One region of the Sporosarcina sp. Y1004 genome, then DNA from elsewhere that is predicted to be linked to it. Evidence: predicted binding sites of a transcription regulator. Region 1 holds the regulator's gene; the other holds the start of a gene.
The links. Region 1 encodes Rex, which represses fermentation and respiration genes when NADH is low (regulators of the CRP and FNR family bind a similar motif). Its sites were predicted from a motif close to TTGTGAAATATTTCACAA; they were not measured.
Positions count from the first base shown of each region.

Region 2: the regulator Rex is predicted to act here: its motif matches at 13,124-13,141, upstream of AC25Y6_RS17415 (cytochrome c oxidase subunit 2A).

Region 1 is NZ_JBYHFQ010000035.1:1,218-16,342, forward strand. Features, by position in the region: gene tsaB (tRNA (adenosine(37)-N6)-threonylcarbamoyltransferase complex dimerization subunit type 1 TsaB) at 1-123, shown strand, start outside; gene rimI (ribosomal protein S18-alanine N-acetyltransferase) at 110-568, shown strand; gene tsaD (tRNA (adenosine(37)-N6)-threonylcarbamoyltransferase complex transferase subunit TsaD) at 565-1,587, shown strand; gene AC25Y6_RS17455 (ABC-F family ATP-binding cassette domain-containing protein) at 1,963-3,894, opposite strand; gene AC25Y6_RS17460 (redox-sensing transcriptional repressor Rex) at 4,018-4,668, shown strand; gene AC25Y6_RS17465 (twin-arginine translocase TatA/TatE family subunit) at 4,844-5,029, shown strand; gene tatC (twin-arginine translocase subunit TatC) at 5,047-5,847, shown strand; gene AC25Y6_RS17475 (CPBP family intramembrane glutamic endopeptidase) at 5,893-6,630, opposite strand; gene groES (co-chaperone GroES) at 6,817-7,101, shown strand; gene groL (chaperonin GroEL) at 7,158-8,792, shown strand; gene AC25Y6_RS17490 (hypothetical protein) at 8,888-9,178, shown strand; gene AC25Y6_RS17495 (hypothetical protein) at 9,413-9,562, shown strand; gene gshAB (bifunctional glutamate--cysteine ligase GshA/glutathione synthetase GshB) at 9,995-12,265, opposite strand; gene fghA (S-formylglutathione hydrolase) at 12,420-13,253, opposite strand; gene AC25Y6_RS17510 (S-(hydroxymethyl)glutathione dehydrogenase/class III alcohol dehydrogenase) at 13,258-14,376, opposite strand; gene AC25Y6_RS17515 (winged helix-turn-helix transcriptional regulator) at 14,499-14,861, shown strand; gene AC25Y6_RS17520 (DUF6568 family protein) at 15,125-15,125, shown strand, end outside.
Region 2 is NZ_JBYHFQ010000034.1:24,234-39,358, forward strand. Features, by position in the region: gene AC25Y6_RS17335 (ABC transporter substrate-binding protein) at 1-870, shown strand, start outside; gene AC25Y6_RS17340 (methyl-accepting chemotaxis protein) at 1,062-2,750, shown strand; gene AC25Y6_RS17345 (hypothetical protein) at 2,934-3,116, shown strand; gene AC25Y6_RS17350 (hypothetical protein) at 3,376-3,537, shown strand; gene AC25Y6_RS17355 (hypothetical protein) at 3,586-3,753, shown strand; gene AC25Y6_RS17360 (hypothetical protein) at 3,725-3,898, opposite strand; gene AC25Y6_RS17365 (hypothetical protein) at 3,895-4,101, opposite strand; gene AC25Y6_RS17370 (hypothetical protein) at 4,245-4,403, opposite strand; gene AC25Y6_RS17375 (glycosyltransferase) at 4,608-5,711, shown strand; gene AC25Y6_RS17380 (hypothetical protein) at 5,725-5,931, shown strand; gene AC25Y6_RS17385 (SulP family inorganic anion transporter) at 6,171-7,757, opposite strand; gene AC25Y6_RS17390 (NlpC/P60 family protein) at 8,706-8,831, opposite strand; gene AC25Y6_RS17395 (hypothetical protein) at 8,812-9,033, opposite strand; gene brnQ (branched-chain amino acid transport system II carrier protein) at 9,127-10,437, opposite strand; gene AC25Y6_RS17405 (b(o/a)3-type cytochrome-c oxidase subunit 1) at 10,671-12,329, opposite strand; gene AC25Y6_RS17410 (cupredoxin domain-containing protein) at 12,329-12,832, opposite strand; gene AC25Y6_RS17415 (cytochrome c oxidase subunit 2A) at 12,857-12,985, opposite strand; gene AC25Y6_RS17420 (glucosamine-6-phosphate deaminase) at 13,310-14,011, shown strand; gene AC25Y6_RS17425 (hypothetical protein) at 14,084-14,437, opposite strand; gene AC25Y6_RS17430 (C40 family peptidase) at 14,650-15,125, shown strand, end outside.

The DNA of each region.
Region 1 (15,125 bases):
TATGTAGCTGCTCAATCAGAACCGGAAAATGATATTCATGGATTCGTTCCGGAGTATCGACGTATTGCTGAAGCAGAGGCAAATTGGCTGAAAGAGCAGGGAAAGGAAAATGATCTTGGATAAAGTGATTATTTATAGAGAGATGGGAACAGGTGATATATCTTCAGTTGTTGAAGTTGAAGAAGAAGTATTTGCTACTCCTTGGACTGCGGAAGTTTTTGAACATGAAATGAATGGAAATGACTATGCTCATTATGTCGTTGCTGAATTTGAAGAGAAAGTCATAGGCCATTGTGGCATGTGGATTGTTCTAGATGAGTGTCATATTACAAATGTTGCGGTACGAAAGCATATGCAGGGAAACGGCATTGGTGAAGGATTGATGAAAGAAGCGATAGCTGTTTGTAGAGAAAAAGAAGTCCGGTTAATGACCCTGGAAGTGCGGATGACTAATACTACGGCTCAAAATTTGTACCGTAAACTTGGTTTCCAGGACGGCGGAATCAGAAAAAACTATTATGCAGACGACCATGAAGATGCGCTCGTCATGTGGGTGGAATTCAAATGACAAAAGATATTTATATTTTAGGAATAGAAACGAGTTGTGATGAAACTGCCGCTTCCGTTGTGAAAAATGGAACTGAAATCATTTCAAATGTTGTGGCATCACAAATTACTAGCCAAAAGCGATTTGGCGGGGTAGTACCGGAAATCGCTTCAAGACATCATGTTGAACAAATTACATTGGTGATTGAAGAAGCACTTTCGAATGCAAAACTTAAACCTGCAGAGTTGGATGCAGTTGCTGTTACGGAAGGGCCGGGTTTAGTCGGCGCGTTGTTAATCGGCGTTAATGCTGCGAAAGCATTTGCATTTGCCAATGGATTGCCGATTATAGGCGTGCATCATATTGCAGGCCATATTTATGCGAATGAGCTGATGCAACCAATGGAGTTCCCACTTCTAGCTATAATCGTCTCAGGTGGTCATACAGAGCTTGTATTAATGAAAGGGCATGGTTCATTTGAACTCATTGGTGAAACGCGTGATGATGCTGCTGGTGAAGCCTATGACAAGGTAGCTCGTGTACTTGGACTTTCATATCCGGGTGGTCCACAAATTGATAAGCTGGCAGCTGAAAGTGATGGACAAATAGAATTTCCAAGGGCTTGGCTTGAACCAGGTTCGTACGATTTCAGCTTCAGTGGACTTAAATCTGCTGTTATTAACTACAAACATAATCTTGCACAACGTGGAGAGGCCGTAAATCCATTCCATGTCGCAGCAGGTTTCCAGGCGAGTGTTGTGGAGGTACTGACAACAAAAGCATTGAAAGCAGCGAAGGAGTTTGGAGTCAAGCAAGTAATTGCAGCTGGAGGAGTAGCAGCAAACAAAGGATTACGCTCATCTCTTGAAGAAAACTTCAAGAGGGAGGAAGTTCCCTTCTATGTACCTCCAATTGCACTCTGTACAGACAATGCAGCAATGATTGCTGCTGCTGGATCAGCAATGTTCAGTGACGGTATTCGCGGAAATCTTGCAATGAACGGTAAACCAGGTATGCCCCTCGTCTCGTGGAAAGAATAAATACGTAAAAACACAGAAGTTGCCAAATTGCGACAATTTCTGTGTTTTTTTTATCCCGATTTATTTTAGAATGTCAATAGGGAACATTCGTACTTATGCACATTTGTTGATAACTTGTGCATAACAATGACATATCAACCATTAATAACAGTTGAGAGAGGATAACTATGTGTATAACAATTGACTTTACTGTGGATAATGTGGACAATATTAAACTATTACCGGTATAACTAGGTTCTAGTTGTGAATAAGATTGTGGAAAGTATTTCACCGGTATAATGTGCATGTTTCGTAATTCGATATGTTCCGACAGCAAAAAGTGACAAAGCGCCACTTTGAATCAAGAGTCTTGATTCAAAATGACGCAATCTTTTCTTAAGCTAAAATCTCTAGTTCCTCTTGCAGCGCAAGCCAATTTTCCGATTTGTGATCATGTTCATCCTGGAGTGTGTCAATCTGGGACTGCAATTCCATTAATTTCACATGGTCATCTGCAAAATCAGGAGTTGAAAGTTCTTCTTGTAATGCCACAATCTTATCTTCCAAAACTGAAAGCTTAGATTCTACTTCGTCTATGGCTCTAGTTAATCTTCTTTCCTGTCTTTTTAGCTCTTTGTCATCGTCTTTTTTTCTTTCAATCACTGGAGTTGTCGTTTTTGTTGCTGCATTTGTTTCGGCGAGCAGTTCTTCCTGTTCCAGCTTCTTCTCTACGAAGTAATCGTAATCACCAAGATATTCAACTGCACCAGTACCGCTAATATCAATTACCTTAGTTGCAATACGGTTAATGAAGTAACGATCATGTGACACGAAGATAAGCGTGCCCGGGAAGTCATCCAATGCATTTTCTAGAATTTCTTTACTATCAAGGTCTAGATGGTTTGTCGGCTCATCAAGGATAAGCGTATTCGATTTCTGTAACATCAGTTTAGCAAGTGATAAGCGGGCTTTTTCCCCACCTGATAAAGACCTAACAGATTTCTCCACATCCTCACCGGTAAATAAAAAGCGTCCTAGCACAGAACGAACATCTTTTTCATTCATCATCGGCCACTCATCCCACAGTTCTTGTAGAACGGTACCAGTTCCGATAAGTGTTGCCTGTTCCTGATCGTAATAGCCAAATTGAACATTTGTACCATACCGGATTTTACCGGATATCGGGTCTTGTGCTTTAACGATTGTTTTTAATATTGTTGATTTCCCTACGCCGTTCGGTCCGATGAGCGCAATGCGATCTTGTTTGTATATCCGCATATCGATTCCCTTTGAGACAGGAATACCGTCATAGCCTACCGCTAGCTCTTCAAGGGCAAGTACATCGTTACCACTTGGTCGATCAATTGAGAAGGTGAAATTTGCTGATTTTTCATTACCATCAGGCGAATCCATCCAGTCCGTCTTTTCAAGCGTTTTTCTACGACTTTTGGCCATTTTGGATGTAGATGCACGAGCAATATTGCGCTGAACGAAATCCTCAAGCTTGGCCTTCTCTCCCATTTCTCTTACAAATAGTTTTTGATCACGTTCATAGTTTTTTGCTTTTTCGTCAAGATAGGCAGTATAGTTACCTGTGTACTTCATTACTTTTTTACGGGATACCTCGTAGACAATCGTGACGATTTCATCTAAGAAATAGCGGTCATGGGAAACAATTAGAATAGCCCCTTCGTATGATACCAAGTATTTTTCAAGCCAGCCTAACGTTTCGATGTCAAGGTGGTTTGTCGGCTCATCGAGTATGAGGAGATCGGGCTTACTAAGAAGCATTTTAGCAAGCGCCAATCGTGTCTTTTGACCACCCGAAAGAAGGGTGACATTTTTAGTGTAGTCCTCAGGGTAAAAACGCATCCCGTGCAGTACTGAACGGGTATCAGATTCGTATTGATAGCCGCCTGAGTCCTTAAATTCGACTTGCAGAGCATCGTATTCTTTAATGACACGATCATAGTCAGTCTTATTGTCATAGACAGACGGATCGGCCATTTGTCCTTCAAGCGATCTGAGCCGTCTTTCTATACTATGAAGTGGTTCAAATACGGTCATCATCTCTTCCCAAACTGTTAACGAGGAATCGATTCCTGAATGCTGTTCAAGATAGCCGATTCGTATATCTTTCGGAACGATTAAATCACCTGAATCAGCTGTCATTTCACCGGCAATTATTTTAAGAAGTGTTGATTTACCAGCGCCATTACGTCCAACTAGTGCAACGCGGTCGCGGTGCTGGACTTCTAGTTTTACGTTTTCTAATATATCTGTTCCTGAAAATGATTTTGTTAGTCCGTTCACTTGTAATACAATCAAAAGTAGCACCTCTATTCCTCTTCAGTTTAAATGAATAGTGTCAAGCGTGCAACGGTCGCCTTTACAACATTCATTATCTACTGTACGATAGAATCGCCTTTAAGTACGTGCAGGAGGGTTAGTATGAAAGAAGAAACACCAAAAATTCCACAGGCAACGTCAAAGCGTTTGCCTCTATATTATAGGTTTCTCCAAAATTTTGCGAACACAGGGAAGAAACGTGTATCATCCAGCGAGTTAAGTGAAGCGATGAAAATCGATGCCGCTACGATTCGACGTGATTTTTCCCATTTCGGGGCACTTGGCCGTAAAGGTTATGGCTATGACGTGCATTACCTAGTAGACTTTTTCCGTCAGACGCTCGACCAGGATGAAAAAACGGATGTCGCACTCATCGGGGTTGGCAGCTTGGGAAATGCTTTTTTGAAATATAATTTCCATAAGAACCATAATACGCGGATTGTCATTGCATTCGATCCAAAATCAGCTCTAGAGGGTACAGAGATGAGCGGCATACCTGTCTTTCATCCTGATACAATTAAGGAGAAGATTGAGGAATTAGGTATTGACCTGGTCATTCTCACAGTGCCATCACGTATTGCACAAGAAGTGACAGATCAACTTGTCACTATGGGTATTAAAGGGATTCTAAACTTTACTCCTGTGCGTCTAGCAGTACCAGAAACGGTACGAGTGCATACAATCGATTTGTCTGTCGAATTGCAAACACTTATCTATTTCATAAAAAATGACGTCAAAGGTTCACATATGTAACGGTTCGTTATTAGTAATCCCAACAGCTTTCGTGTAAAATAGACAAAGGAAGGAATGAATTTTTTCCTTCCACGAGAAAGGATCGAACTTTATCCTTTCCTAGGAAGGATTGAACTTTATCCTTCCCAAGGAAGAATTGTAATTCAATTCCTATCTTATGAAGGAGGTGTCCGAAATGCCAGGTCCAGGAAGTCTGATAATCATCGCTGTTATTGCTTTGCTCGTATTCGGTCCTAAGAAATTGCCTGAAATCGGGAAAGCCTTTGGTTCTTCATTGCGTGAATTCAAACACGCCACAAAAGGTCTTGTAGAAGACGACGATGTAAAAAAAGTGGAAGACAAGAAAGAAGAACTGAAGTAAGTTAGGATGACTGTCCGATGAACGATAAAAACTTAACAATCATTGAACATATAGATGAAATTAGAAAACGGCTGATGGTCATCGTCGTTTTCTTTGTTATTGCAGTAATAGGTGCTTTTTTCGTCGCAAAGCCGCTTATTCAATTTTTGCAGTATGATGGAGAAGCGAATAATATTACGTTGAATGCTTTCAACGTACTGGATCCAGTCATGATTTACGTGAAGGTGATTGTCTTTATAGCATTCATCGTCATTTCTCCGGTACTGATGTATCAATTATGGTCTTTCGTTTCACCGGGATTGCATGAAACGGAACGGCGCGCGACATTAAATTATATTCCGTTCACCTTTCTCCTGTTTGTAGGAGGAATTGCTTTTTCGTATTTTGTCTTGTTGCCATATGTGATGAAGTTCATGATGAATTTATCCGCAGAGCTAGATATAACCCAGACAATCGGGATAAATGAGTATTTCACTTTCCTTTTCCAACTGCTTATACCATTTGGCATTGTTTTCCAATTGCCGGTAGTCTTACTATTTTTAACAAGACTCGGTATATTGAATCCGAAGACACTCGTGAAAATAAGGAAGTACGCTTATTTTGTCCTATTCGTGATTGCGGCATTCATTACACCACCCGACTTGTTGTCCCATTTGTTCGTCACGGTTCCGCTATTTGCGCTTTATGAAATTAGTATTTTCATATCCCGCTTTGGTCATAGGAAATACTTGAAGGCGGAACAGCAACGACAATTTGAGGAAGCGACAGCTGAACAACAACGTCAAATCGAAGAAGTTAACAATCAACAGCAGAAATAATTAAAAAGTCTTCCACAACCCGCATATGGGTTGTGGAAGACTTTTTTAGTTCAGGAAAGTGACGATGACAGGCTTCATCTTTTCTTGCCATTTTAGTATCTTCTCCATGTTTAGGTTGAGTAGGACTACAAATCCATTCATCAGTAAATGAGCAATCATCGGAGTCAATATTCGTTTCGTTTTGTAGTACAGATAAGCGAAGACGAATGCAGGCATCATGTACATCAGGAGGTGTTCAAATTCATTATGGACCGCGGCAAACACGAGCGCACTGACAGTAGCTGCAATCCAAAAATTGGTCTTTTGATAAACACCTCCAAAAATAACTCTACGGAAAATGATCTCTTCGAGGAATGGGGCAAAGAGTACCATGCATATAATGATGATTGGGGATACTTTGGCAATTTCTGAAAGGATTGCGGTATTATCAGAACCTGGTGTTATTCCAATTGCATTTTCGATAGCACCGGCAAGCATTTGACCTCCAAGTGCCAGAAAGAAACCAATGAAGCCCCATAGAATCGAATTAGGAATGGTAGACTTTTTCCCTTTGAAAACCTGGAAGAAATTCTTCTTCGGTACAATTAATAGTAGGAAGATAATAGATGCTATTGAATTGACGATGAAAAGTGTCCATGAACTTGCTCGATATGCTATATCTTTATCGGTGAATTGCTCATCCCAAGGGAAGTATAAGAATAGTCCTTTGGATAAAAAGATACTGCTTACATGCATTAGGATGTAAGTAAGAAATAGGTAGATGTAAATTTTTCCGTTTTTCAAGTAATGCCACCCTTTCAACTGTGGTTGAGCCTAATATTATCTGTTCAGAACAAGATATGCAAAGAGAAAATCTTCGGAGTATTTCACTTGCAATATATGCAAATCTTCATTATGATTAGAAATGTATTAGCACTCATGACTGTTGAGTGCTAAAAAGAAGATATTACTCTGAGGAGGTTGTTTCAATTGTTGAAACCATTAGGTGACCGTATTGTTATCGAGCTAATCGAAGCAGAAGAAAAAACGTCAAGCGGTATTGTAATACCGGACTCTGCAAAAGAGAAACCACAAGAAGGTAAGGTTTTTGCAACAGGTACTGGACGCGTTCTTGAAAACGGCCAACGAGTTGAATTAGAAGTTAAAGAAGGAGATCGTATCCTTTTCTCTAAATATGCTGGTACTGAAATCAAACATGAAGGAAATGAATATCTGATCTTGCGTGAAAGTGACATCTTAGCGGTAATTGGCTAATATACTAATGCTTGGATAGTTAAAAAATACACGAAAAATCAGGAGGGTACTTATAAATGGCTAAACAAATTAAATTTAACGAAGAAGCACGAAGCGCAATGCTGCGTGGAGTAGATACATTAGCAGATGCTGTCAAAGTAACGCTTGGACCTAAAGGACGTAACGTTGTTCTTGAGAAAAAATTTGGTTCACCGCTAATTACAAATGACGGAGTAACAATCGCACGTGAAATCGAACTGGAAGATGCTTTCGAAAACATGGGAGCAAAACTGGTTGCTGAAGTAGCGTCTAAAACGAACGAAATTGCTGGTGACGGTACAACAACTGCAACGGTTCTAGCGCAAGCAATGATCCGTGAAGGACTGAAAAACGTTACAGCTGGTGCTAACCCTGTAGGAATCCGTAAAGGAATCGAAAAAGCGGTTGCAACTGCTGTTGAAGGCCTAAAAGAAATCTCCAATGAAATCGAAGGAAAAGAAGAAATTGCACAAGTTGCTTCCATCTCTTCTGGAGACGAAGAAGTAGGACAACTGATTGCTGAAGCAATGGAGCGCGTTGGCAACGACGGCGTCATTACAATCGAAGAGTCAAAAGGCTTCACGACTGAACTCGACGTTGTTGAAGGAATGCAATTCGACCGTGGCTATGCTTCTGCTTACATGGCAACAGACACAGATAAAATGGAAGCTGTTCTAGATAATCCGTACATCTTGATCACAGATAAAAAGATTGCGAATATCCAAGAAATCCTTCCTGTTCTTGAACAAGTTGTTCAACAAGGTAAACCACTTCTAATGATCGCTGAAGACGTTGAAGGCGAAGCACTTGCAACACTTGTTGTGAACAAACTACGCGGCACATTCAACGCTGTTGCTGTCAAAGCACCAGGCTTCGGAGATCGCCGCAAAGCGATGCTTGAAGACATTGCGACATTGACTGGCGGGGAAGTTATTACTGAAGACCTCGGACTAGACCTTAAATCAACTGATATTTCTCAGCTAGGTCATGCAGCAAAAGTTGTCGTTACAAAAGACAATACGACTATCGTTGAAGGTAGCGGAAATTCAGATCTTATCAAAGCGCGTGTTAATCAAATACGTGTTCAGCTTGAAGAGTCAACTTCAGAATTCGATAAAGAGAAATTGCAGGAACGTCTTGCGAAACTTGCAGGCGGCGTGGCAGTTATTAAAGTCGGAGCAGCTACTGAAACTGAACTTAAAGAACGTAAACTTCGCATTGAAGACGCATTGAACTCAACGCGTGCGGCTGTTGAAGAAGGTATCGTTTCTGGTGGTGGTACTGCACTAGTAAATGTTTACACGAAGGTAGCGGCATTACTAGAGTCTACTGAAGGCGACGTTGCAACAGGTATTAAAATCGTACTTCGTGCGCTTGAAGAACCTGTACGTCAAATCGCTAACAACGCGGGCCTCGAAGGATCTATCGTTGTTGACCGTCTGAAACGTGAAGAAATCGGCATCGGCTTTAACGCTGCAGACGGCGAATGGGTAAACATGATGGAAGCTGGAATCGTTGACCCAACTAAAGTTACACGTTATGCACTCCAAAACGCAGCATCTGTTGCAGCGATGTTCTTGACTACTGAAGCAGTAGTTGCAGACCTTCCTGAACCAGCAGGCGGCGGTATGGGCGGCATGCCTGACATGGGCGGTATGGGCGGCATGATGTAATCTCTTCACAGGCTATTTTGTGAAGCTGTCTCGTTCATAATTAATTAGTATAGGAATAACCACTTCTCAGAAAAATTGGAGAGGTGGTTATTTTTATGCTTTTAAAATTTGCATATCAAGACTTTTTAGCGGACAGAAAGTTTAAGAACACAACGAAAGTGAACATTGGAAACTACGAGAGGACACTAGGGCTGTTTATCGACTATTGCCTTGAACTTGGTGTCATTAACATTGAAGAGGTAGCACAAAGCCATATACGCAGTTACCTAGTTGATTGCCAGGAGAGAGGGAATAAGCCGGGGACAATTAATACAAAAATCATGAAAAGCCGTGCTTCAATTAGTTTCCGGTGCGGCAAACTATCATGTTTGCTTCTCGCGAAGTAATTGAAGAACAAATTTCTTATCAAAATCCAGACTATACGATTGAAGAGAAAGCAGAGAGACAATTAACTAGCTATTTTTGGGGTGTATTCCGGGGTGTAATTTAATCAAAGTGAATCAAACAGCGATATGTTAATAATAAGAGTTTTTAGTTATTAAGGTTTACACCAGTAATGTAAGGTATATTATATTTGTTGAATAGATTCTCTTTAAAGACAAGAAAAGTAGGTGAACAAAGTGGGGAAATATCAATTGGATAACAAAGGTCGGGTAGCTGTGACAAAGTATCATGAAAAACACAAGCCTGCCCAATTTGATAAAAAGGAGCAACTCGAAAAAATACGTGCGGAGTATTTGAAAAAGAAGCAAAAACAAACAGATAAATAATAAGAAGACATATCTTCAAAATTGTCAAAAACAGACCAAGCAAAAGGATATTTTAGAATTAGCGACGGTACAATACTTGTTTAAGAATTTAATATATTGTAATTTAAATATTAAAAGAGGATTAAAGTAAAATCATTCTTTTACTTAGCGAGGTAGAGCAATCTATCTCGCTTTTATAAAAAAATACAAAAAGGAAGACCTTTTTTTGGTAGATTTAAGTCACCACAACCAATCCTAGAAAAGAGGTCTTCCCTTTTACTCAGTTTACAACAGCTATTGTTCAAGTACTAGTAGAAAAACAAGATATTACCGAGCTACTCAGAACGGAGTAATACATCTTTAGATTTAAACATCAAATAACTTAATTATTATTCAACAACTAAACGTTGTAAATTTGCGTTCTGCTTATGGTGCCTCTAAATTGATTAATTTTTATTCCTGACTTTGTAGTAGTTCAGGGAATAAATAATGTAATATATCCATAGTCAGACGTTGCGAATTCCCTTTATACGGATATATATGCATATACATGGATGGATTAAAGTTCGCTTCTAAAATCCCGTAAGCATTTTTATCAGCGGCGGGAACTTCTTTATTTTCAATAATCAAATCGATGCCACTAATTTTAGCTCCAAGTGCCGATACCGCATCCACAGCAATCTTTTTATAATCATCAGAAATTTGATCTGTTACATCAATCGAGTCTCCACCTGTACTGACATTAGAGTTTTCACGCAAATAGATGATTTCATCAATTTTTGGAATCGAATCCAATCCATATCCTTGACCTTTAAGCATAAGTTGCTCCAATTCACCTAATTGAATACTTTCTAAAGGCGTCCTATGGTCTCTTCCTCTTAACGGATCACGGTTCTTTTCAATGACTAACTCTTCGATTGTATGTTTACCATCACCTTTAATATTCGCAGGAACTCGTGACAAAATAGCATACACTTTATCATTTAATACAAAAAATCTATATTCTGTTCCATTAAGAAACTCTTCGACTAATACAGAAGAATCTTCTTTAAATGCGAGTGTGATTGCTTTTAGATAATCTTCGTAATTTGCCCCTTCTTTAAAAATTGATATTCCTAATCCAAAGTTAGTTGTTTTAGGCTTCACAACGAAAGGTTTGGAAGAAAACAAATCGTAAGAACGTAAAGCATGATCTATGTCATTATATTCTTCACCATTCGGCACACGGAATCCGTGTTGATGAAGAATCTTCTTTGTGACTGTTTTATTTTCCATAATTAAAGTAGATACATAGCTATCTTTACTTGTCATATTCCCGTTTTTTACAAATTCAACATGATCTTTTAATTGAAGCTTCAAAAACTGATCTTGCCTATCTAAGATTTCTACCTGGATTCCTTGCTGAAAAGCATCGAACATTAAAATCTGAGTGGACAACTCCATGTCAGTAAAACCTGTTAATTGATATGGTTTATCCCATGACTTTTCATAATTTACTTTAGCAATACTCGTAGCCACTTGACCTTGACTATCCTTTTTACTATCTTTATACAGTCTTCCGGCTAAAGTCTTACTTGGGTCCATTAATATTTCCCTTAGACTAACAAATAATGTATCTGAAACAGTCAAATCCAGGATTTCTACTAGGTGTTCCATCTCATCAATAATGTTTTTTGCATCTACTTCAAATTGTGTATGCTCTAATGGATGTTCAAGCGCCACTAAATCATTGTAAAATTTACCCGCTTTTACCCACTCATCACTATGAATACCTTCATCTTTCCAAAGTAAATAAATTAAAAAAAGATGTAGGAATTCTGCTTGTTCATAGCTAATTCCATTCTTTTCAAAAGGGTTAATATCTATATTTCTTAATTCAATATATCTAACACCCTGACCTTCTAAATCTGAAGCATGTTGTCCACCTCTTAATCGGACAGCTGAATAAAATTCTTTTTCTTCTACTAGTAGTCCTCTTTGAACCATCAAAGAGATATCTGATATATAATTTTGCAAACTACTATATGAAACTTGAACATCATTGTGATTGGTATAACCATATTTACTGTTTCTAATACTTCTTACTGGTACATTCAAAGAATCTTCATCGAAAAAGTTCTTTTCACTACTTGGAGATGCGCCATATAAATAAGTTATTAACCATTGATAGTGTAAATAATTTCTTGTGGTTTTAAGATAAATCTCGGTTTTAAAATGTTGATAATCTTTTATCTCCGATTGTAAGTTAAATAACGCTTGGATTAACTCGTCTCCGAATTCAAAGTTGAAATGAATACCACTGATCATTTGTTTACGACGGCCATACGATTTGGATAACGATTGACGATATCTAACATTTTCGGAATTGTTCAGTTTTGCAATTACAATATCTTCTTCTTTTTCTGGTAACGCAGGCGGCATGCTTAATGGCCAAAGCATTTCATTATCATCCATAGAACGATAAACAACGTCATGGATAGCTGTTAAGTAATTAAACAGTTCATCTAGCGTTTCAGAAACAGGTGTGACTAATTCCATCTGTGTTTCGGAAAAGTCACGCTTTATAAAGGGGTGCTCATCTCTTGTAGAAATAGATTTAGGATGATCTGTTTTAGATAAATTTCCTGATAAGTCAACTCGTTGACTTTCTTTTTCAATCCCATAACGGGCTTTTAATAAGTATGGTTTAACACGGTCATTCTCTAACATTTTTTTAATATCCATATTAGCGATACCTCGCAATTCACTTGTTTTTAAAATTATTACTAGTTTTTTAGATTGTAAACTGTGAAATATGACGAAATACAGTAATGGAAAATACCCACATTTAGTTGCAATGGGGATATTTTCCATTCTATATTTTATTGTGAAAGGGGAATTAGCTTAAGTGTTTCATATGAAAAGCGAAATGATCATCTAAGAAAGTAGCAATGAAGAAATAGCTATGATCATAACCTTCAATTTTCTTGTAATTTACTTCTTGGTTACTTTCTCGGGCATTTTCTAAGAAAGTGGTTTCTCCCAATTGTTCTGGATAAAACGTATCTGCAGTTCCTTGTGAAATAAGAATAGGTGGCATGCCAGTTTCTTTGATGAGTTCTGAAGCATCCCAATCTTTCCAAGCTGTTTTATCTTCGCCTAAATAAGAGGAGAATGCTTTTATTCCCCACGGGACTTGACTAGGACTTAAAATAGGAGAAAAAGCAGAAATTGCTTTGAATCTCGCAGCATTTTTCATCCCAATTACTAATGCGCCATGCCCTCCCATTGAGTGGCCCATTATGCTTTCTTTTCCCGAAAAATTAGGGACTAAAGTGGACGCGATACCTGATAATTCATCTGTAATATACGTATACATTTTATAATTCTTTGCCCATGGATTTTGTGTAGCATTTAAATAAAAACCTGCACCTTGTCCAAGGTCCCATGCTTCATCATTAGCAACATTTTCTCCACGTGGTGAAGTGTCTGGAATAATGACAGCGACTTGATATGTTTCAGCCAATCTTTGAAAGCCACTTTTTTGGCTGAAATTATCATCTGTACAAGTTAAACCAGATAACCACCAAATAAGAGGGATTTCTTTCTTTTCTATATTTGATGGTAAGTAAATACTAAATGTCATATCGCATTGCAACGCTTCTGAATAATGGGTGTACTTAGATTGTTCTCCATCAAAAGAGCGTTTTTCTTCAATTAGTTTAAGACTCATTATTTCACTCCTCATATGTTAACATTGTACGGATTGACTCACCTTTATGGAGTAAGTCAAATGCCTCATTGATATCTGTAAAGTTTAAGTTGTGTGTAATAAACGAATCTAAATCGATATCTCCTTGCATAAAGTCTTCGATCATTCCTGGTAGTTCAGTTCTACCTTTAACACCACCAAAGGCTGACCCTTTCCATACTCGACCCGTTACTAATTGGAATGGACGAGTGCTAATTTCTTTACCGCCAGCTGCAACACCGATAACAATACTTTCTCCCCAACCTTTATGACAGGATTCAAGTGCGGATCTCATGACATCGACATTTCCGATACACTCGAAGCTATAATCTACTCCGCCGTCCGTCATGTCAACGATGACTTCTTGGATCGGTTTATCAAATTTAGAAGGGTTAATAAAATCAGTTGCACCCATTTTTTTAGCCAATTCAAACTTATCTTCATTCATATCAATGGCAATAATACGACTTGCTTTTGCTTGAACCAATCCTTGAATAACAGCTAAACCAATTGCGCCTAAACCAAATACCGCTGCTACAGCGCCTTCTTCAACTTTTGCTGTGTTGTGTACAGCGCCAATACCTGTGGTAACTCCGCATCCAAGCAGTGCAACTTTATTAAGTGGTACGTCTTTATCTTCTACTTTTGCTAATGAAATTTCAGCAACCACTGTGTATTCGCTAAATGTACTTGTTCCCATGTAGTGATAAATAGGCTCTCCGTTATAAGAGAAACGAGTCGTTCCATCAGGCATTAACCCTTTACCTTGCGTTTCCCGTATCGAACCGCACAAGTTCGTTTTACCAGAAAGACAGAATTTACATTCTCCACACTCAGGTGTGTATAGTGGAATAACATGGTCCCCTGGTTTTACTGAAGTTACGCCTTCACCGACAGATACAACAACGCCCCCACCTTCGTGACCTAGCACGGTAGGAAATACGCCTTCTGGATCAGCACCTGATAATGTGTAAGCATCTGTATGACAGACTGAAGTGTACAGAATCTTTACTAATACCTCTCCTGCTTTTGGTTCCTCTACATCGATTTCTACAATTGTAAGTGGTTCTCCTGGTTTAAATGCAACAGCTGCTCTACTTTTCATATGAATACCTTCTTTCTATTTATCTACCTCTACATTGTTCATGATTACATATTATTGAACATCATACAATACTGACATATTTGTCAGTATGTAGTATGATTAACATTAGGAAGTGAAAATGTATGACAATTCGGTATAAAGAGAAAACTTTTTTCAATGGAAAAGACTTGGCATTATCAGTTATAGGCGGACGCTGGAAAATAGCAATTATATGGTGTTTGCTTCAACAGTCTCCATTAAGGTTAAGTGAAATGCAAATAAAACTCCCCCAAGTCAATCAACGCATGTTAATTAGACAACTAAGGGAATTGGAAGATGATAAAATAATTAATAGAACTGTATTCCCAGTTGTACCTCCTAAAGTTGAGTATCAACTAAGCGTAATCGGTCTTCGACTAGAACCCGTTGTAACCTCCATCTGTGAGTGGGGAGATGATTTTGCAGAACAATTGGAAGGAAACGCTGGTAAAATATCAGTTGACTAACAAATTGTACAAATAATTCCGATAATTACACAAAAACACTATCCTAAATTGCAACATTAAATGCAACAAATGTTCACAGTTGTGGAAGAAGCACTGTGCATGTATCGGGCCAATGAAATAAATTCTTGTGAAATCAGGAAGCCTTTTTAAACTGTGAACTCTATTTTTATAAGTCTCGATATTCAGACCCGTAAGTATAATTTATTTGAATATTCAAAAATTTTGGTATAATAATTACATATGAAAAAGGAGATTGAGCGATTA
Region 2 (15,125 bases), on a different contig from region 1:
ACGCCAGTCATGGTCTACAACAAAGAAGCTTTCAAAGAGGCTGGGTTAGACCCTGAAAAAGCTCCAGAAACATTCTCTGAGGTAATCAGTGCTGCAGAGAAACTGAAAAAAGGTGAGATGTATGGATTCTCTATGCTGACGTACGGATGGTTTTTCGAACAGCTCGTTGCAACACAGGGCGGATTGTATGTCAACGAAGAAAATGGCCGTGCGGGAGATGCGACAGAAGCACTCTTTAACGGACCAGAAGGACTTAACGCTTTCAACTTCTTAGATACGATGAACAAAGCCGGTACATTCGGCAACTTCGGAACAAACTGGGATGATATCCGTGCAGCGTTTGCTTCTGAAAAAGTAGCGATGTATATGGATTCATCAGCAGGCGTTGCAGGTGCTATTGCTACTGCGCCATTTGACGTAGGCGTTGCATACATTCCCCACGCGGATGAAGTGAAACGAAACGGGGTTGTAATTGGTGGTGCTTCGCTTTGGATGTCTAAAGGAATCGATGAAAAAGACCAAGAAGCGGCATGGGAGTTTATGAAATATATGACGACACCGGAAGTACAGGCAAAATGGCATCTGGATACAGGGTATTTTGCCATTAACCCGAAAGCATATGATGAAGAGAGCGTAATTGAAAAGTGGGCAGAATTCCCACAATTCAAAGTGACAGTCGATCAGCTACAAGATACGGTTCCAGGTCTTGCGACACAAGGAGCGCTCATCTCAGTCTTCCCGGAATCACGTCAACAGATTGTAACTGCTTTGGAAGATCTTTACCAAGGGGGAAAACCTCAGGAAGTCCTTGATCAGGCAGCAGAAGGAACGAACCGTGCAATGGAAATCGCTAACAAAACGAAACAATAGACTAGTAGAAGATAAGCCCCTATTCGTGTAAGAGCGAATAGGGGTTTCGTATGATGTAATTGTACTTTTGTATGGTTGTTGAGTTGAACAAAGAAGTCGTTATTGAATACCCATTAATTACATATGAGTGGTGCTTTTATCCATCAATAGTTATATAATTTAAATAGGATAAAAGATCGTGAGGGGAAATAATGAAGTTCACAGTAGCGAAAAAACTATGGTTTGGTTTTTTAACAATTTTGGCATTACTCGTCATTGTGGGTGGGGTTAGTTTATGGGCTTCCATACGACTTGATACAGATTACAAGTTTTTACTGGATGACCGTGTAAAAAAAGTGAATTTAGTAGATGAATTCATCCTAAAGCACAATGAGATTCAAGATGAAGTACGAGGTTTCATGTTGTTCAAGGACGATGTGCATCTGGATGCGCGTCAAGAACAGATTAACCGTTATAACGAATTATACGATGAATTGTCAACCATGCTTCGTTCAGAAAAAGATCGACAGTCATTGGAAGAACTTAATGCGGCACGCGCAAAGTTTTTAACCTTGCAAGATACAATCGTTGAAAGTATTCAAGCCGGAAATGACCGGAAAGCAACTGAACTAGGAAGGGCATCGACAAATGTGGGTGTTGTTGTATTGGAAAATGCTGAAAGTATCAAAGGGGAACAATTTAAAGCATTGGAAAAAAGCCGCTCTGAACTGGAAAGCTTCGTAGCGGGATTGAAATTGTTTGTCATCTGTATGGTTGTGTTTTCCATGATTCTAGGCATTGTCATATCCACAATAATTAGCCGGAATATCTCACGTCCTGTCAGGGTTGTGACAGAGGGATTGAACGAGATTGCGAAAGGAAATCTAACAATTGATCTGCTAAAAGTTAAGAATAAGGACGAAATTGGCGATATGGCAATTGCTTTCAATAAAATGGGGACAGATATAGCGAATATGGTGCGGAAAATTAACGTTTCCGCTGAACAATTGGCGCTCCAATCAGAGGGATTGTCGGCAAGCTCTGAAGAAAGTCTAGCAACCTCTGAAATGGTTTCCAAAACTGCTGAAATTCAGCTAATGGGCAGTCGACAACAACAAGGAATTATCTCGCAGTCGAGTACTTCTATGGAAGAACTTTCGTTAGGCGTTGCGGAGATTGCAACCAACAACGAAGAAATGTTAAACGCTGCAGAATCTGTATCAAAGTTAGTCATAACCGGTTCTGGGGTGGCTGCGGAAGTTTCGCTTCAAATGTCGACAATCCATTCGACAATTCAAGAGTCAACTAAGATTATGGTGGAAATGGCACAGCATTCAAATGAAATACAGAAGATAACGACACTCATTACCACAATTGCGGAGCAAACAAACTTGCTTGCATTAAATGCTGCAATTGAAGCGGCGCGTGCAGGGGAATATGGAAAAGGCTTTGCGGTTGTGGCGGAGGAAGTTCGGAAACTGGCGGAGCAGTCAAAGACGTCCGCTTCGGAAATTGGATCGATGGTAACGATGATTCAAGATGCTTCAAAACGTGCTGTGACTTCCATTACTTCAGGTAGTGAGCGTGTCGATGTTGGTATTGCTGCAACTGAACAATCACGTCTTGTCTTTGGGGAGATTCAGGATGCAGTCGGCGACGTTGCGACTAAAGTCGAAACGGTTTCAGCTGCAATCGAGGAAATTCAAGCGATGGCTGAAGAAGTGAGCCGTGGATCGTATGAAATAGAACAGTTAAGCAGCACAGCAGCTTCGTCTGCAGGTGATACAAGCGCGGCTACAGAAGAACAGTTAGCAGTCAATCAAGAAATCGCCGCAAGCGCTCAAGCACTCGCACAACTGGCTGAAGACCTGAAAACGGAAATGAAGCATTTTAGTGTGTAATTAGCAATCTTTAAAGCGAATAATAAATGAACATGCACTCTAATTGTTGGATATGTCCAACAATTAGAGTGCAGTTTTTTGTTGTTTGCATTCTTCATTAGAATAATCGTTTTAAATGAAAAGAGTGAAGAACAGGGATTAGGGGTATGTCTATAGTATATAAATAGTAAGGAGCTGAATGCATTGACGGAGAAAAATCAGCGAGATCCGAAAAAAGAAGAGGATCAAAATGCGAGCAATGGATTTACAGGAATGCCAAGTGAAAAGCCATTTCCGGACTTCGAACCAAAAATGAGCGAAGAAAAACACGTTGAACAATTTGAAGAAACCTCCGAAAATGGTCGAACAGATTCCTCAGAAAAATAATGAATTTACGGAGTCTCTTGGTTTTCAAAAATGAAAAAAGCGGTCTCACTCAACAGGAAAGGGGAGAGAGACCGCTTTTTATTGCATTGTGTTTTTATAGCTATTATTCTTTCTACACTTGTTTACTATTATTAATAAAGTTCGAAACGATTTTAGCAACGTGTTCGCGTGTAGTTGACTGACCAGCCATAAATTTGCCGTCCGTGCCTTTAACAATCCCGAGTCGAAAGAATCAGGCGGTTTCCTACATATAGCAGGCATGAAGCTTGTTTTCGATGGAAAAGCTGAAACGTTCGCAGATCATATGAAGTCTGTTTGGACAATCGATTCCACAATTGAAGGACGTATTCTAACTAAAGTACCTTACAGCGATGTTGCTTATGATAGCTGGGCATATCCGTACGTATCTGATCTATATTAACGAGGAATCTAAAAAGGCACTAACACAACGTACGGTTCTGAAAAAATAATGACACGTGCTCAAGCCGCTTCATGGATTGTTCGCGCGCTCGATTTGAAAACGACTGGTACTGTACCGTTCAGTGATATTAATAACTATGCTGCAGATACAATAACAGAAATTTCAGCGGCTTACGAAAATGGACTTATCAAACACCACCGTTTTGGAATGCGATAACGGTCGATGGATCAATTTCTTTTGCTTTTGCCAGCATCCCGTCAGTAATGAGATTGCCAAGGTTCGTTTCTCCCGCACGTACACCGCCGAGATCAGGCAGACCTCTTAGGAATACGCCTGCAGACGCGCCAGTCGGTTTTTTCATCGTCTTCTGACTTTGTCAGCGAATTGCTTACGGATGGTCGCTGCGCCTTCATCTATGGCGGTATTTTCACCACCGACAGCATGGAGTACACCGTTGTAGTCTTTAATAACACCTTTTTCATCGAATGTAATGTCAAGTTGGGCTAAGAATTTGTTGTACTCATTGGCCTGAACGATTAGGACAGGTTCAATGTCTTTATTCACAACAAAAGGCTCGTACAGTTAAACGTGCGTATGGTCGCCTACAATTACATCGATGCCTGGTACATTCTTTTTCAGCATTCACTTCTCTGATGATGTCATTGTAGATTTTTACCGTTTTCAGCATTCGTTTCAGCTGTTTTGGATTATAATCCTTCGAAAAGTGAATCTGACGAGAAATTAGTGTTTGCGCTAATGAACGGGAATTCTACACCTATAATGAAATCCGCTAATGCTTTGTGTCCATCAGCGGATCCATCGAGGTCGAATTCATGGTTGCCGATTGTCATAGCTTCGTAACCCAATAGCGCTCTATTAACTTATAAACCTATGAAAAACGCCATCTAAACGGGTTTCAAACCAATCAGTTGGCTTTTTTTCGTAAAGTAATCATGTTTTTTGTTATATTTACTGCTGGGAGGTCGAAAGTCGGCTGATATGGTATAATCATTGAATGAAAAATAATGACTCAGCTTGTATGGTTATTGAAAGATGGGATGAGATTTTAAATGAAAAATAAATCGAAAAAAATTGTGGTATTCAGCAATATGTACCCGTCGCTGCAACATCCGACATTTGGTTTGTTCGTGAAAAATCAGGTTAGGCTTCTTCAGTCAACCGGTCTTGATGTCGATGTGGTCGTAAATCAGAATCCTGGTCGTGGGAAAGTAAATGCATTGAAAAAATATACCTTATGGTTTTCTCGTTCATTTTTGTATTTGACAAAAAATCGCAAGTCTTTGGCGTTAACACATGCGCATTATGCTTTTCCAACTGGACTCCTTTCATTGATGGGGAAAAAGTTGTTTGGTATTCCTTACGTAGTGACTGTTCACGGTGGGGATATTGACAAGATGGCTGCAAAAAGTCAGCGTATTGCTGACATGACAAAAAATATCTTGCAGCAAGCAGAAGCGGTCATCGTTGTAGGAGACAAACTTCGTGAGGATGTGACAAATCGCTTCGAGGTTCCAGAGGGAAATGTACATGTCATGAGTATGGGGATTGACACATCCGTTTTTAGTTATATGTCGAAAGATGAGGCGCGAGAAAAGCTATCTCTTCCTATAGAAGAGAAAGTACTGTTATTCGTCGGAAATGTGATTCGAGAAAAAGGGCTTCTAGAGATCGTCGAGGCATTCGATTCACTAAAAATGTCATTTTCCAATAGTAAATTATATATAATAGGGTCGCAGAAAGATGCTCGTTTTTTTGAAGAGTTACGTTCATTCATCCGTGAAAAAGACGTTGAAGATATCCACTTTAAAGAACCGCTAAGTCAAGCGGATTTAGCAATCTGGATGTCGGCTTCAGACGCGCTGGTACTGCCTTCGTATCATGAAGGCTTTGGCTTGGTTGCACTGGAAGCGATGTCTGCAGGAACAAAAGTGGTCGGAACAAATGTCGGTGGACTTACATCTCTCTTGTCAGATCAAGCTGGAATTTTAGTAGAGCCAAAAAATCCTGCATCCCTAGCAGAAGGTCTGTGGAAAGCACTGGATGGTGATTCGGATGTGATTAATGAAGCGGTCGTGCGGTCAAGAATTTCAGCACACTCCTTTGAAACGATTGTAGAGCAATTACTGTCGATTTACCGAACGTCTGGGAAGTAACTAGAAAAGTTCAATGAGTAAATTAAAGAAAATTATCGGCGCTGTCGCAATCATTAACATCTTCGATAGATTGTTTGGCTTTCTTCGGGAAGTAGCGATTGGCAATCAATACGGTACTTCGAAGCCTGCTGATGCGATTATTACAGCCTATACGATACAGAATTTCATATACCTTGTTTTTGGAGGGGCTTTGACTTGTAAAAAAAATACGGACACATAGGGCTTTATCCGAAATTGTCGAATGATAGACAGATATAAAAGCCGAGGTGTCTTTGTTAGCAATCTTGGCATTATCTCTCTGATGATTGATTCGTATTGCTTGCTGTGTATGCAGGGGTGAAATGGAATTATAATTGGATAGAATAAGGATAAAAGACGACATTTCAGTTTGAAATGTCGTCTTTTTAATGTAGGTAGATGAACAGAATTTAAAAATTTGCATTTTACAGGTTGATTATTCTACATGAAAAAATTATCTTCGCCAATCTTCTCATACAGTCCGCTCTTTTTGAAAAGAGATAATTTCTCTTTAGGCAACCGTTTGATAATTATTTGGATACCCGCTTTTTCTGCATGATCCAGCAGTGCAAAGAGGGCTGCTTCTCCCGTCGCGTCAATGACAGAGAGGTGTTCCACATCGAGAATGATTTTCTTAGCACCCGTTAGCAAGATAGCGGGGTATTTGTCTTCAAATACTTTTGCGGTACCGAAGAAAATAGGGCCATCCACAATATATTTTGCTAATGAAACAGTATCCTCTTCGCCAAACTTAATCATTTCTACTTCAGATGGTTTCGCTTCCTTCATGTCGAGTTTACCACTCATTTTACGTAAGAATGAAAGAGCAGCAAGCAAAATACCAACCTGAACTGCAACTGTCAAGTCGATGAAAATCGTCAGAAGAAACGTTGTTAGTAAAACGATTGAATCTCCTGTACGTATAGACAAAATATGGACGAATGATTTGCGTGCGCTCATATTCCAAGCGACATACATAAGAATCGGTGCCATTGCCGCTAGCGGAATGTAGGATGCATACGGCGCAAGGAGGAGTAAGAATACTAGGACGAAAACACTTTGTACGACACCTGATATTGGACTGACTGCTCCTGATCGGATGTTCGTGGCTGTGCGGGCAATGGCTCCTGTTGCCGGGATACCTCCGAACAAGGGTGTAATGATGTTGGCGATTCCCTGTCCGAATAACTCGCGTTTCGAATCATGTTTTACTCCTGGCTTCATTCCATCCGCAACGACAGCGGACAATAATGACTCAATTGCACCGAGTGCCGCAATAATGAGGGCAGGCTGCCACAGGTTTACTAATTTTGTTAGTGTGATTTGTGGAAAATTGAAGCTAGGTAGCGCACGAGAAATACCGCCAAATGCAGTCCCGATGGTTTCAACTTTACCAGGGAACAAGAAGATAGAAATGAGGGTCGGAATTAGTAATGCAATAAGCAGTAACGGAACACGAGGGGCTACTTTTGGCAAGATGAAGATTATGATAAGCCCAATTATGGCTGTACCTATACTGAAAATGTTAACCGTGTGAAACTGATTGAAGAGGTCAATCATGTTTTCATGGAAAAACTCTCTTTTTTCCAATCCGGTGATTCCGAAAAAATTACCTAATTGACCGGTAAAGATGATAACGGCGATTCCCGCGGTGAAGCCGATTGTGACAGACCGCGGGACGAAGTGGATGAGATTACTGATTCCAATGAAACTCATAATGACGAGGAATATACCTGCTAGAAATCCTGCGATTAGCAAATCCTCATAACCATATTGGAGAACAATTGCAAGCAGTATCGGGATGAAAGCTCCTGTAGGTCCAGCAATTTGGAAACGTGATCCTCCTAATAATGCGACGAGGAGACCCGCAATAATGGTTGTATATAATCCGTATTCCGGTTTGACACCTGATGCAATTGCAAAAGCCATCCCGAGCGGAATGGCTACAATACCAACAGTGATACCTGCAATTAAGTCTTTGCGGAACCCAGCTCCGTTGTAATCTAGATATCGGTTGTCTTTAAACATTCGATTCACTTCTTTCAGTGACTTAGTAGAATAGCTTCCTATTTAACTATATATTACAAATCGTGCAGTTACAAGGGGGTGTCCCGGATGTTGGTGTGTTTTAATAAGGAGGGAAGGATGAATTAGAGATCGTGCTGGTCCGCTTTGGCTACCACGAAGACGTGCTTTCGCTGGATGGTCTATTTTAGAAAGCACATTTCGTTATTCGGGTATGAGATTAACCTATAGTGTGATAAATCGAGAGAATGTTTTTAACAAAACTATCAATATATAGAATAAATCAGAGGTTGTGCTAATACCGCTTCAGCGCTTTGTGGATGCCTCCCGCGATAAGCCAGAAAGAAGACCACTTTCCGTCTTATCGCCCCGGCTATCACGAAGTCGCGCTTTCGCTGGATGGTCTATTTAAGAAAGCTCACTTCATTATTGTGGATTAGCCCTGCATCCTATAGTGTGCCCTTCTTCAATGAAATTAGTATCAAATAGTAATCACATTATAATCTCAGTGCATACATCTCAAAAAAACTTTCAATAATGGAACACTCCAGCGCAGGCGCGGCAAAGGGGTAGCTGAAGCTATGAGATTGGATGCGAAGCGTTAATCTAGGCTCATGGCGAAAGGCATCCCCAAAGCGCCAAGCGGTCTATAATGTACACACTGAATTACAACTCTATCAATTATGGTCACCCCATCGCTGGATAGGCGCATATGTAGCTTCATTCCCACTCAGTCTTGATGAAGAATAGGAGCAGGGATAAACAATAAAATAGAAAAAATGGGATGCGTCGTCATTAGTTGACGACACATCCCATCTGTCTATGAATGCTATTTCAGAATTGGCCAGCCCGAAGTAGGGATGGCTGTATGTGTTAATTAAGCTGATTAAAACGTTTGAAACCAGTGAATTTAGCTTTCCAGTAGCCCGAATCAATTGAAGAAATCTCAACCTATTGCGAAGCAGCGTGGATAAAGTTCCCATCGCCCAAATAAATCCCCGCATGTGAGATACCGCTCCCGAAAAATACTATATCTCTTGGTACGGGTTTGTCCACATTAAATGAATTGGTATGCATGCCGATTGTGTCGAGTCGTATCGCCGGGTTTGACTGTGTATGATTTGGTAGCTACATCCGCATTCCCTACGAAGATAAAAGTTGCTAGGGACTTCCAACCGAATAGTCCGCCATCATCACCCGAAAGAGTAAATGAATAAGTGTTATTCAAGTCATCAATAGGGCCTGGTTCATCATTTAATCGCTCGCCGACTTTTGCCAAATAGCCACCATCGGCATCTCATCAGAATTCAGTGTTACTGAATATCCATTGATTGTATTAAAACTTGAAAAGGAACGTTGAAATTTCTGACAACTAAATGCGTTTTTTAAACAATGAACTGAATACGACTCCAATTAGTGCTCCGACAATCGCGGGTACAAGCCAACCAATCTGCTGTTCATAAAGCGGGAGATAGGCAAGAATTTCATTGACTGGTTTAATATCTATCCCAGCACCTTTCAATCCATCGAAGATGCTAACACCAGCAGTTGCGATTAACGCTAAAATATAAACAATTGGCTTTCTACCAAATGATTTGTCGATGAATGACATGAGCATAAGAACAATAGCTAACGGGTAAATCATTAGCAAGACTGGAATTGAAATTGAAATCAGCTGTGTCAAGCCGAAGTTTGAGATAATCGTACTGAATCCCGCGAAAATGAAAACATAAGTTTTGTAAGAATTACGCGGAAATGCCTGTTCAAAATACTGGGCACATGCTGAAACGAGGCCAATTGATGTCGTTAAACAGGCAAAAATGATTGTCAATGCGAGGACAGTTGTTCCGAAGGATCCGTACAAAACAGTCGATGCGAGAGCAAGAACTGTGCCTCCATTTTCCTGTATCCCAACAACACTAACGCTAGTTGCACCGATAAACCCTAGTGAAATGTAGACGACGGCAAGTCCGATTGCTGCAACAAGTCCTGCGAAAACCATCGCTTTCATAACGGCCGGTCTTGATGTTACCCCTTCAGCTTTAAGTGCATTTATCACAACGATACCAAATACGAGAGCCGCGATGACATCCATCGTCAAATACCCTTCAACAAAGCTGCGGAAAAATGGATGCGATGCGTAATCGCCTTGCGGCTGCTTAATTTCACCCATAGGGGAAACAATACTTTTCACGGCAAGCGCACCAATGACTAAGAAGAGGATAGGCGTTAGCACTTTTCCGATACGATCGACAAGTTTTGCAGGATTCAATGCAAGCGACACAGTGATGGCAAAGAATACAATTGTAAACAAAGCGAGTGGCCACTGTGCATTTGAAATGCTATCGGGCAAAAATGGAACAATCCCGATTTCATAGGACACAGTTGCAGTTCTAGGAATACCGAAAAATGGACCAATCGCCATATAAACAATCATTGTGAAAGTGATTCCAAAGTATGGATGTACCCGGCTTGCAATGATTTCTAAGCCGCCTCCAGCATTGGCGATTGCAAGAATTGCGATGAGTGGCAATCCGACTCCTGTAATTAGGAAACCAATCATTGCAATGAAAAGTTCATCGCCCGCCATTTGTCCAAGAAGTGGGGGGAAGATTATATTACCGGCGCCCAAAAACAATGCAAAAAGCATCAGGCCGATTACGAAATTCTTTTGTAGAGACAAGTAATTTGCAACTCCTTGATGAAATTATGTACATAGCTGACCGTCTAACATTATAGCTGAGAAATCGGACAATCGTCTATTAAATAGAACATTACACTAAAGTAAGCTATCGCTATATTTGAAAACGAGAGAATAACTATACTTCTAGAATGGATCCCGTAATTTGTCATGATACATGTTAAAAAACAGCCTTGATGATCTGGACATAACCAGATATCAAAGCTGTTTTTATATTAGCCTCTGCCGATTGGCCAATCGAATGGCGGTGATCCTGGTGGTGAATGTTTTAGAATATCGATGACTGGAATCGTATAAGCGAAAAGGATTAGGGCGATTGTAATCGCAATCCATAAATACCAGTTTTCAAGAATTTTTGGTGTAGGCTCCGCATTATCTTCTTCTACCGCAATCGGGAATTCTTCTACGCCGCGCGGTGCAAAGAAAGTTAGCTGGATGAAAATGTAGACCATCAAGAGGATACCGATGAAAAGAATCGTTCCGCCGACTGCCTGCGCAATTTGGTAATTAATCCAAGTTGCGACTTGTTCGCCACCTGCATATTCCGAGAAGTTTGAACGACGAGGTCCGCCAAGTAATCCTTGAATATGCATAGCACCTGACATGATTGTCATACCAATTGTCCAGATGAATGTTTGGATAATCCCAAGTTTGTTCAATCTAGGTGTAAGTCTTCTACCCGTTAAATGAGGGACAAGCCAATACGTAATTCCGAAAAACGTTAGGATGACTGTTGTCGCAGCAGTTAAATGGAAGTGACCTGTAATCCAAATCGTATTATGGACGAGTGCATTCATTTGGTGAGAAGCGTTAACGATACCGCCGGCTCCTCCTGGTATGAAGGCGGCCATCCCAATGAATGGCGCTAGGAAACGGACATCTTTCCAAGGTAACTTTTTGAACCAGCCGAATAGGCTCTTATGGCCTTTCTTCCTACCTGTAATTTCAAATGTAGCGAATATCGAGAAAGCTGTCATCAGTGATGGGATAACTACCATGAATGTAAGTACAACTTGAATGAATTTCCATGTAGGGTCAATACCTGGCTCTGTCAGCTGGTGATGGAAGCCTACTGGAATTGAAAACATGAGTAATAAGATGAAAGCAAGTCGTGCAAGGGAATCACTGAATAGTTTTCCGCCGATAATTTTGGGAATGATGACATACCATGCCATGTAAGCAGGAAGCAACCAGAAATAAACGAGCGGATGACCGAAATACCAGAACAAAGTACGGCTGAGCAATACGTTGATGGTTTCAGCGTAACCGAGTGACCAAGGTATGAACTGGATGATAACAGATGTTGCCACCCCGATTGTAGCGATGAACCACATAAGCATGTTGATGGTAACCATGAATGCAAGCAATGGTGATTTCTTGCCTTTATGCGCTTTTTTCCAGACATACAATTGACGGAAGTTGACGAATGCTGCAATCCAGCTGCCGATAATGACGAATGCAAGACCGAAATAGAAGGCTGGATGGGCTCTGAGTGGTGCATAGAACGTATACAATACAGATGCTTCACCAACTAGAATCGTAATTGCTGTCACAACAGTCCCGATTAGCATTACCCAGAAAGAGAGCCATGCAAATTTCCTCTGCTTTTCCGAAAGTCCGACCGTTTTTCCCATTAGTGAGAATTGGAATCCGATGATGAAAAATGTAGTGAGGACGAGGCCAAGAATGACGCCATGGACGGTAAGGATTGTATAATAATCGATATTGAAAGGTAATTTATATTTACCTGATCGGGCGAGTGTTTGTAGCAATCCCATTAAACCGCCGACAAAAAGGGAAATATACGTCACGTACATGAATGCCATGTATAATCGAGAGTCTTTTTTAGAAAGTAGTAATTGGTTGTTAGCCATTATTCATACACCTCCACAGTTCCGAACATCTGGTGGTGACCGATGCCGCAGTATTCGTTACAGACAACCGTGAATTCGCCTGTATTTTTCATAATCGTTTCATACCGGCTTATATGGCCAGGTTCAACCATCATATTGACATTCGTTCCGGCTACTTGGAAGCCATGGACAACGTCTTTCGTGGTAACTTGATAAAGGACCGTGGAACCTTTTGGTACGCGAATCGTTTTAATAGCGTTACCGTCTTTGTCTTTGCCAACATCGTAGTTGAATGCAGACGCAACAATATTAACGATATATTTTCCATCAGCAACTTCGCGAATACCAAGATTTTCAGGTTTGAATGCTTCGTGTGCTTCAACATTTTGTGGATCAATGGTTTCGATATGACTTTGCGGGTGCGTTCCTTTCCAGAATGCAGCAAAGCCGATAATAAGTAAGAATAAAACAAGTGAAGCCATTCCAAAAATGAGCCAAATCTTTTCATATTTATGCAAATGCATATGTAACCCTCCCAAATTAAGTAATTATCTAGACATAAATAGTGCATAAAACCCGAACCAGGCTACCAAAATGAAGATACCCAGCAACATGACTGCAATGAATGTACCTTTTAAACTAGTAGTGGATTGGTGAGTTGAATTTCTTTTCCCCAATGGTGACACCTCCTTTTTCGGCGAAGTGAATTCGTCTTACCTTTATCATAGTCAAATCTACTAATAGCGGAATTAGGGAAAACCCTATGACTATCGATATAGCTGCCATTTCACAAAGTCTTCACATTTCATTCATAAATGTGTCGTAATTCTCATATGAATTCATAAGCGGTAATGGCTAGATAAATGGTTTACTAGCTAATGTGTGAGGGTATAGAAAGCAGTCGACTTCATGAATTATTCATGTCATAAAAGTTGACCTAAATGTGTAAGGAAATTACAATTAAGCGTGGACTAAATCATAACGAAAGTTGGATGATCTATATGGAAAATTTAAAACTCATAAAAGTTGATAGTCCGGGACAGGGTGCGGAGCATGTCTTCAAGATTATTAAAGAGGAACTTGACAGTGGACGGTTAGCTGTACTCGGTCTTGCAACAGGAAGCACAATGGTTCCTGTGTATGATAAATGGACAGAATCAGACCTTGATTTTACAGAGGTGGTTTCTTTTAATTTGGATGAGTATATTGGTATCCCAGCATCTAGCCCTAATAGCTATGCTTATTTTATGAATGAACATCTCTTTAGTAAAAAGAAATTTAAAGAAATAAATATACCGAATGGAATGGCGGAGGACTTGGATAAAGAATCCGCAGACTACGAAGCTCTATTTACAAAGTATCCGCTTGATATTCAATTGCTTGGCGTAGGGGAGAATGGCCATATTGCATTCAATGAACCCGGAACTTCATCTGATTCAGTCACACATGTAGCACATTTAACTGAATCGACATTAGGCGTGAACAGCCAGTACTTTGAAAATGATGAAAAAATTCCTGAAACAGCATTGACGATGGGTATCAAATCAATTACAAATGCGAAAAAATTGATTTTGCTCGCTTTCGGCGAAAAGAAACGTGCTGCAATTGGCAAGTTGCTTGAAGGTAATAGAACATCTGAGTGGCCGATAACGGAACTTTTGAGTCATGATGATGTAATTGTTATAACTGATCTTGACATATAAGAGGAAAATTAAAAGGTGAGTCCCTACAGATAGTAGGGACTCACCTTTTTGTTTTTTTATTGTGAAAAGATGTTAAGGACGATCATGATCCAATGCGCCGAATGAAGCCCTAATCTCTTCAATTATCTCTGTACGGTTATCTTGTTCAGATAGCAAACGTTCGTCTTCTTCCATCTGGCTATCGTGTGGCTGTAAAGAGGAAAACTTTATTCGCTCTTTGGGTATTTGTTCTACATTATCGGTGTGACGGTAACGACTATCATCTTGAAGAGGTTCGTAATCTCCAGCTGCTTGGTCTAAATAGGGATCGCGTATAAAGCTTCTGCCGGAGTTTTTCTTTTCAATATGATCATTATCCAACCAACCGTTTCCATTTTCATGTGAGGGGTGTTTAAGATTATCCGATAAGTCATCTTCATGTTTCATAGCGCTCGCCTCCTAATGAATAGTGTTACTAATCTAAATTCCCTCTTTATAAACCTATAAACACTAATAATAGGTTATTATGTTTCAATATTGTCCTATATTGCGATTTATGTAATATTGTTGTCACACAACTGTAATGTAAGCAGTGTTTAAAGCGTGGTAATCTTGTTCTAGAGAGTATTTTCAGATAAATTAATTCATTGGGGGAACATATGAATCTTATAGTTACTATGAAAAAGACATTTTCAATCATTGCAATGTCATTACTGTTACTCGTCGCACCTTTCGCTGGACAAGCTGAAGCTTCATCTAAACCAGCTGCAATTTCAAAAACGGCTACAAGTCTTTTAGGAGTTAAGTACAGCTACGGCGGTACAACAACAAGAGGGTTTGACTGCTCGGGCTACGTTTCGTACGTTTTTAAGAAAAACAATATTAAACTTTCGCGTACTGCGGCTAGCATGCACGCATCAGGAACTACTGTTAAAAAAACAAATTTAGCTGCTGGAGACCTAGTGTTTTTTAATACGTCAGGTAAAGGGGTTTCACATGTAGGTATATACATAGGTAATGGTAAATTTTCACATGCTTCCAGTTCAAAAGGGGTACGTGTTGATAAGTTGAACGATCCTCATTACTGGGGAAAACGCTATGTTGGTGCAAAACGTATCAATGGCGTGAATTCAGT